Regions from separate parts of the Mesorhizobium sp. M0306 genome, predicted to be linked through region 1. Evidence: predicted binding sites of a transcription regulator. Region 1 holds the regulator's gene; the other holds the start of a gene.
What was found. Region 1 encodes LexA, which represses DNA repair genes until DNA is damaged. Its sites were predicted from a motif close to TGTTCNNNNTGTGTTCNG; they were not measured.

Region 1 (4,396 bases):
GAGCGTTAGCCCGTAAGCGCCGCACCTTGCCTCGACAAGCTCGATGAACAGATCGGCCAGCGCGATGCTCTTCTTGCGCACCGCCGTCATGTCGACATCGTTCCAGATGTCGAGCGCGCCCTTCAGCGTGCGCATCGACAGGACCGGCTGCGTGCCGCACAGAAACCGGCGGATGCCGGTGCCGGCCGCATAGCCTGGCTCGAAGGCGAAGGGCCGTGCATGGCCCCACCAGCCGGTGAGCGGCTGCTGGATGTCGGCAAGATGCCGCTCAGCCGCATAGATGAAGGCAGGCGCGCCCGGTCCGCCATTCAGATATTTGTAGGTGCAGCCAACGGCAAAATCGGCGTTTGCCTTGTCGAGCTCGACTGGCATCGCGCCGGCGGTGTGGCAGAGATCCCAGACGATCATCGCCCCGGCCTCCTGGGCCCTGCGCGTCAGCCCCGGCATGTCGCGCAGTTCGCCCGACTTGTAGTTGACGTGGTTGACCAGCACCACGGCAGTGCGTTCGTCGATCAGCTCTTCGATGGTCGGCGCGTCGACCCCCGAGAGGCGCAGCAGCGTATCTTTTCGCGTCGAAACCACACCTTCAGCCATGTAAAGGTCTGTCGGAAAGCTATCGCCCTCGGCGACGATGACCCGCCGCTGCGGACGCATGGCCATGGCGGCGTGCAGCAGCTTGTAGATGTTGACCGACGTCGTGTCGCAGACCACCGTCTGGCCGGTCGCGGCACCGATCAGGCGCCCGAGCTGGTCGCCAAGTTCAAGCGGCATGTTGAACCAGCCGGCCGTGTTCCATGCGCGGATGAGATCATGCGACCATTCCTCGGTCGCGGCCTTGTACAGTTCATCGAAAGCGGCACGTGAAGCAGCTCCTAGCGAATTGCCGTCGAGATAGATCACTCCTTGCGGCAACACAAAACGGTCGCGCATCGCGCGCAGCGGATCTGCGGCATCCATCGCCTTTATGGCCGCGAGATCGGGAATTCCTGTCATGATTTGCCTGCTCCCCCAAAGATTCAACGCAACGCCGGACACGCATCGACTGTTCTTCCATTACCGGGTAGCGCGCAGCAAGGCTCCACCAGCGAGAAGCAGCCTGACCAGGCGGTGGAAACCCGGAGTTAACCCGAGGTTGGCGTTTTGAGTTCGTTTCGTTCACGGTGCATTGACCAAACCGCACAGTCGATACGGGTTCAATTCCGTGCCCTTTTGCCGACCGACGGCCGATGCCAGTGGCGCCTTCTAGGAAGCCAGAAGGGCGCAAACGACAGCAGAATCAAGGCGATGAGGCTCGCGGCGGGTGAAAATGCGGCATTCCGGTAGGGGCGTGGTTTGTTTCCCGAGCCTTAACGCATTCATTAAACTTTAAACAGTTGCGGAACACAACTGGAACAGATAGTGTTTGTTCTGGGTTTGTTTTTCTGATTCTGTTGGGGGTCGCTATGCTGACACGCAAACAACACGAACTGCTTATGTTCATCCACGAAAGGTTGAAGGAAAGCGGTATTCCGCCCTCCTTCGACGAGATGAAGGAAGCGCTCGACCTGGCTTCCAAATCGGGAATCCATCGGCTGATAACGGCGCTGGAGGAGCGCGGCTTCATTCGCCGTTTGCCCAACCGGGCCCGTGCGCTGGAGGTGCTGCGCCTGCCTGACTCGATCGCCCCCGGCCTCAATGCGGCACGCAAGTTCTCGCCGAGTGTCATCCAGGGCAGTCTTGGGCAAGGTGCCCCTCGGCAGGGCAAGCCGACATCGTCGCGCGTCCCTGCAGCCGGCAATGACGACGATGTCGTCGCCGCCGTTTCGATCCCGGTGATGGGCCGCATCGCCGCCGGTGTGCCGATCGACGCCATCCAGCACCAGACGCATTCGATTTCGGTGCCGCCGGATATGATCATGGGCGGCGAGCATTATGCGCTCGAGGTCAAAGGCGATTCGATGATCGAGGCTGGCATTTTCGACGGCGACACGGTGATCATCCGCAATGCCGATACGGCGAGCCCCGGTGAGATCGTGGTGGCACTGGTCGACGAGGAGGAAGCGACGCTGAAGCGGTTCCGCCGCAAGGGCGCCTCGATCGCCCTGGAAGCCGCCAATCCGGCCTACGAGACGCGCATCTTCGGACCAGACAGGGTCAAGGTGCAAGGCAAGCTCGTCGGACTGATCCGCCGCTACTGAGCTCCGCCCTTGGCGCCGGCTTTGGGTTTGTCGGCCCTGCGGTATGGCGGCAGGCCCCGCGCCGCGCGTGAAAATTTCCGCTGCACGTGCCAGGGCCGGTATGATTTTTCGACGGCAAAGCGGATTTCGGCGCGTGTTGCCGCTTGTGGATCGAAATAGACGGCCGCACTTCCCGCGCGCGCCAGTTGCCGTTTGGTGACGACGAGGACCAGCCGGTCGTAGTAGCAGGGATTATGGGCGGTGGCGTCGTCGATGACGATCAAGCTGGCAAAGGCGCAGGCTGGCCGTGCAGTATCGCGGTCCTTGGCTTGCGCGATGATCGCGCCGGATGGATGCCTGGCAAGGCAGAGGCCGTCCGTGCAAATGAACGGTATGCCCGGCGGTAGGTCGGCCGGATCGGCAATGTCGAATTGCGGATCGTTCTTTCCAGGTGTTTCCGGCGCGACGATAGCCTCTGATGTGAGCGCGCGTTTCCAGTTGTCGATGGTGAACTCATTCGGGCGTGCCCGGTTGACCGCGAGTTCACCGCTGCCGATCGGCAGCGCGACCAGCCGTGCGTCCTCCGAGATCAATACATCGGGTACGCGCGTCTGCGTTGTCGTTAGCAAGCCGGCGAGCGCAAAAGGAAGTGCCGCGAGCCGCAACCAGGTCGTCGCCATGCTGGCAATGACGAGGGCGATCGTCACCAAAAGGACGGATCTCAGCGAAATCAGCCCGACCGCATCGATCGGCGAGCGCTCGGAGATCCACCCGGACAGGGCGATCATCGCCGTCAGCCCCTTGCCCATCACGTAGAGGAAAGGCCCATCCGCGCCGAACGGCATCGCCAGCGCACTGAGGACGGCGAAGGGCATGACGACCAGTGAGACGATAGGCATGATGGCCAGATTGGCGAACAGGCTGAGCGGCGCCACGCGCTGGAAATGCCATATGGCGAAAAGCGCCGTGGCGCTCCCTGCAATGATCGAGGTCATCGCCAGGCCGCCCATGCCCAGCAGGACCTTTCGAGTGGCAAAGCGTAGCGGCGACCGCCGGGGCGGCGGCGTGGTGGCCCTGCCGGCGCGGTAATCAGACCAGCCTGCATAGGCGCCGACAAGGGCCGCCGTCGCGGCGAAGGACATCTGGAAGCTCGGACCGACCACCTCGTGCGGCGACACCAGAATGACGGCGATGGCCGAGATCGCCAGGTTGCGCATGGTGAGCGCGGTCCGGTCGAACAGCACGGCGATAAGCATCACCGCCAGCATGATGAAGCTGCGTTCGGCCGCTACCACAATGCCGGAAAAGACGAGGTAGGCCGCAATCGAAAAAAGCGCGGCGGCCGCGGCATATTTCTTGACCGGCCGTCGCGATGAGAAATCGGGAAACAGCGCAAAGGCGCCGCGTAGCAGCGCCATGATGGTGCCGGCGACCAACGCCATATGCAGCCCCGAGATGGAGATGATGTGGTAGATGCCTGTGCGCCGCATCGCTTCGTTGATCTCCTCGGGAATGCCGGCGCGCACGCCGACGATTAGCGCAGCAGCAATCTCGCCCTCGGCGCCGCCGATGCGGCTGCGGATATGGTCGGCGATGGATTCGCGCGCGTCTTCGATCGCGGAAGAAAGCCGCGCGGCAAGCGGCATGCTGCCCGACGACACGACTTTCGGATTGCCGAGAAAAAAGCCGCTGCCGCCGATACCGGCGAAATAGCTGTCGAAGGAGAAATCATAGCTGTCGGGCCGCACCGGCCCGGTCGGCGGCAGCAGCCGCACATAGCCGGCGATCTCGGAACCGGCGGTCAGCTCAGCCGGTATCTTCATCGCCGAAACGCGGACCCGTTCCGGCATGTAGCGCAGTGTCGGCCTGGCGGTTGAGATCACATCGATCGTCAGCCTGATGCGGCCGCTCGCCATGGGCTCGTACGATACGACGCGACCGGTCAGCCGCGTCGAGATTTCGGAACCGAGCATATGCGTCCCGACACGCCAGGTCTCGAACTTGGCGGCAAGCACGCCAAGCGCGCAGAGCAACGCCACCATGAAGCACAGGCGCGTCCTGGGCCATGACCGCGAGACGACCGCACAAAGGGCTGCCAAGGCGACGATAGCTATCGGCTGTGGGAAGGCCAGCTCGGCCGCCATCGCGAAATACACGACCACCCCGCATGCGAGGAACACCGGCACCAGCAGGAAGGCGACGCCGCGGTCGAGTTCCAGGCCGGCCGCCGAGGTTACGCT
Region 2 (4,396 bases), on a different contig from region 1:
AGGCGCGGTGCAGCCGCGCCACTGGTCCATGCAGATCGATCGCCGTGCGATGGCGGACAGTGGCGTAGCCCATATGCAACTCGAAGCCGTAATGCACATGATGGCTGCCGCAGCCGCACATCATGCGGTCGCGCATCACCTTGGCGACGATCGAGGCTGCGGCGATCGACTGCGAGCGCTGGTCGCCCTTGATCAGCGCTCTGCCCTCGCAGGGCAGGCCAGGCGGCACGTCGCGGCCGTCGGCCAGCGCCAGCTTCGGCCGGATTGACAGGCCTGCCACGGCACGGCGCATCGCTTCTAGGCTGGCCTTGAGGATGTTGGAGGCATCGATGCCTTCGGCGCTGACCGAGGCCATCGATACGGCGAGCGCGGAGCCGAGGATTTTCAGGAACAGTGCCTCACGCTGCAAATGCGTCAGCCGCTTGGAATCATCGAGGCCGTCGGGGATGTTGGCGGGATCGAGAACCACCGCTGCCGCCACGACCGGCCCGGCGAGCGGGCCGCGGCCGGCCTCGTCCGTTCCCGCCACCGGCCACAGGCCTTCGGCCATCGCCTTCGTCTCGAAGGAGAAGTCGGGTCTCTCGACGATTTCGAAGAGAAGCGGAGAATCGGAACGCGGGCGAGCCATGGTGCGGCGAGGTTCGCATCGGCTCCGATTCTCCGCAAGTCCCTCCGGGTCGGGCGGGGCACCGGACCAGGAGGGGGCTACCGTCTGCAAGCCCGGGGACAGGACAGGCCGGACGGGATTTTTTCGCCTGCTGCCGGCCGTTTCAATCGGCTGGCGCGAGACGCTTTGTCACAGCAGCATCAGCTGCTCGGTTGCCTTGGCAGCAGGGATGAACCGGTCGGTCCTCAGCGAGCGCCGCTCGGCATTGAGGCCGAGCCGTTTGGCAGCGATCTCGAAGCGCCGGCCGATCTGCCAGGCATAGGGGCCGGAGCCTTTCATGCGCTTGCCCCATTCCGAATCGTAGTCCTTGCCGTCGCGCATCGAACGGATCAGCGACATGACATGGCGATAGCGGTCGGGATAGTGGCGCAGCAGCCAGTCCTTGAAGATCGGCGCGACCTCCAGCGGCAGGCGTAGCAGCACATAGCCGGCCTCGCGCGCGCCCGCTGCCTGCGCCGAATCGAGGATGCGCTCCATTTCCGGGTCGGTCAGTCCGGGGATGATCGGCGCGACCATCACCGAGGCCGGAATGCCGGCGTCCGAAAGCTGCCTGATCGCCTCCAGCCGCTTAGTCGGCGTCGACGCGCGTGGCTCCATGGTGCGCGCCAGCATGCGGTCGAGCGTCGTCACCGACAAGGCCACCTTGGCCAGCCCGCGTTCCGCCATGCGCGACAGAATGTCGATGTCACGTGTCACCAGCGCCGATTTGGTGACGATGCCGACCGGATGCCCGCGCGCCTCCAGCACTTCGAGGATCTCGCGCATGATCCGGTATTGCTTCTCGATCGGCTGGTAGGGATCTGTATTGGTGCCGATGGCGATGGTGCGCGGCTGGTAATTATCCCTGGACAATTCCTTGTCGAGCAGCCGCGCCGCATCCGGCTTGGCAAACAGCTTCGATTCGAAATCCAGCCCCGGCGACAGGCCCATGAAGCTGTGCGTCGGCCGCGCGAAACAATAAACGCAGCCATGTTCGCAGCCGCGATAGGGATTGATCGAGCGGTCGAAGGAGATGTCCGGCGATTCGTTGCGCGTGATGATGGTGCGCGGCTTCTCGACCTGTACCTCGGTCTTGAACGGCGGCAGCTCCTCCAGCGAATTCCAGCCATCGTCGAACACATGCCGGCTGACCGGCTCGAAACGGCCAGACGGATTGATGCCCGCCGACCTGCCGCGATTGCGGTCCGGGCGGACGCGCATGCCGCTCTGCTCGATCATCGCATTCGCCATCTCTGCCCTGCCAGCGCCGAAGGCGGCAATGTCGGCACGCACGATCTGTTCCATTTTGGCCCTTTCCCAGGGACTGTCCGCCCGTTGTCGAATCGCTCTGCTCATGAATGTATTCCTATCGCATCGATGAGAACAAAGCAAGAACTTTCTCGCAGCGCGCCGCAAAAACTGGCGCTGCCCACCGCTTTCCGCTATTCGGCTAAACATGCTCAGCGTCCTGATCGAAACCTTGAATGACGAGGAGGGCCTTGCCCGCACGCTCGCCTCGCTGATCGGTGGCGCGGTCGAAGGCGTGGTGCGCGACGTTCTCGTCTGTGACACCGGCTCGACCGATCAGACGCACCGCGTCGCCGAACATGCCGGCTGCCACTATGTCAGCGGCGGCATCGCCGCCGGCATCAGGCAGGCCAAGGGCGACTGGCTGCTTTTGCTAGAACCAGGCGCGCGGCTGGGGGAGGGCTGGATCGACGAGGTCGTCGCCCATACCGCCAGGCAAACCATGGCGGCGCGGTTCTCGCGGGCTCGCGGCAGCCGCGCGCCCTTCCTGTCACGCGTCTTTGCCGGAAATCGCGCTCTCGCCGAAGGCTTGGTGATCAGCAAGCGTCAGGCCGCGGCGCTGTCGAAGAACGCCCGCAGCGCCGAAGCGATCGCCCGCGGCCTGGCGACCAGGAGGCTCCACGCCGAGATCTGGGTCGCGCCGCGGAAGTGACGGCTTACCGTCCCGGTTCAGGGGCCCAAGCAAATTTTCTGGCGGCTCGTCGTTTATTGTGCATTGCACAAAATCTGGCCGGGCGTTACCATTCCCAGCGATATGGGCGAATAGGGTTTGGGGTGTGCCGGGCGGCGACGGCTAACGTCGATGCTGTTCCCTCGACATTTTGAGGACCCCGATGACCCTTTCAAGCCCTGAAAAGTCCGGCGCTGCAAGCCTCGAGGCGATCGCACGCAACGGCGGTACGCTGCGCCGCATCGCCGCCCGCATTCCGACCTATCTTTCGGACCTTCGCGAGAATCCGGCATGGCTGCCAATGTTCATGCTGGCGCGCACCATGCCGGCGCGGCGCCTGCACTGGCGCGGTGCGAAGCCCGTTCCGCCGGCGCGCAATGTCGGTGAAACGATGTTCGCCGGCGTCGATCGCGATGCCGTCGTTGGCGCGCTGCAAACGGAGGGGCTCTATTCGGGCCTGATGCTGCCGGCCGCCATCCATGAGGAGATCGCCAGCTTCGCCGAGCACACGCCATGCTTCGGCAATTTCGACCGCCGGCTGGAATTCCTGCCCGAAAAACACGCCGATGCCGAAAAGCATTTCGGCCGTCCGCTGCTCAGCGGCCATTATTTCGAGCGGGTCCTCGACTGCAGCGCTGCGGTCGCCGTGCAGCGCGATCCGCTGCTTCTCGACATCGCGGCGCACTATCTCGGCAGTCAGGCCAAGCTGATCACCACCCGCGTCTGGTGGAGCTTTCCGACCGGTGGCGTCTCGGACGCCGACAAGAACATGGCCTCGCTCGGCAAATACCATTTCGACCTCGACGACTGGCGCATGCTGAAGTTCTTTTTCTACCTGGTGCCGGTCGACGCCGACACCGGGCCGCATGTCTATGTCCGCGGCTCCCACAACCGCCGCATCCTGAAGCACCAGCTGACGCTGCTAGTCGGCCATTCGGCGGAAGAGGTGCTGGGCGTCTATGGCGAGCAGAGCCCGGTTACGCTGACCGGGCAGGCCGGCCTCGGCTTTGTCGAGGACCCGTTCGGCTTCCATATGGGCACCGTGCCGACGCGCACGCCGCGGCTGATGATGGAGGTTGGCTTCGGCGTGTCGCCGCCCTCGCGCCGCCGGTTTCACGGTGAGCCGGTCATTCGCTGAAGGGATCAGCCGGCTGACCCCCTTGGCTCGCTTCAGCCGCGCCGCAAATGCTCGTCCAGGCGCGGCATGATCTCGACGAAGTTGCAGGGCATGTGCCGGTAGTCGAGCTGCGGCTTCAAGATGCCGTCCCAGGCGTCCTTGCAGGCGCCCGGCGAGCCCGGCAACACGAAAACAAAGGTGGCATTGACGACGCCGCCGGTTGCCCGGCTCTGGATCGTCGAAGTGCCGATCTTGTCGTAGGAGATGCGGTGGAACACTTCGGAAAAGCCGTCCATGCGCTTTTCGAAGCTCGGCTCCAGCGCTTCCGGCGTCACGTCGCGGCCGGTGAAGCCGGTGCCGCCGGTGGTGATGACGACATCGATCGCTTCGTCCTTCGACCAGCCCAGGACCTTGTCGCGGATCTTGTCGCGGTCGTCGGTGACGATGTCGCGGGCGGCGAGGATATGGCCGGCCTCGGCAATGCGGTCGGCCAGCGTCTGCCCGGATTTGTCGTCGGCGAGGCTGCGCGTATCGGAAACGGTCAGTACCGCGATGCGCACGGGAACGAAGGGGCGGCTCTCGTCAATCCTGGCCATGGGCATCAGCCTCCGATGTCACGCTTCGCGTCGCCGCGACAAACCAGCCTGGATGGCGG

Region 2: a site for LexA is predicted at 2,026-2,043, ahead of NKI95_RS27355 (PA0069 family radical SAM protein). Genes of this name have one in related genera too.

What each region holds. Positions count from the first base shown of each region.
Region 1 covers NZ_JAMYRY010000037.1:35,661-40,056, forward strand. The annotation lists partial or broken gene kynU (kynureninase) at 1-993, opposite strand, end outside; gene lexA (transcriptional repressor LexA) at 1,443-2,177, shown strand; gene NKI95_RS30350 (ComEC/Rec2 family competence protein) at 2,171-4,396, opposite strand, start outside.
Region 2 covers NZ_JAMYRY010000028.1:34,650-39,045, reverse strand. The annotation lists gene rnhB (ribonuclease HII) at 1-628, opposite strand, end outside; gene NKI95_RS27355 (PA0069 family radical SAM protein) at 797-1,951, opposite strand; gene NKI95_RS27350 (glycosyltransferase) at 2,103-2,606, shown strand; gene NKI95_RS27345 (phytanoyl-CoA dioxygenase family protein) at 2,788-3,762, shown strand; gene moaB (molybdenum cofactor biosynthesis protein B) at 3,795-4,337, opposite strand; gene NKI95_RS27335 (4-(cytidine 5'-diphospho)-2-C-methyl-D-erythritol kinase) at 4,324-4,396, opposite strand, start outside.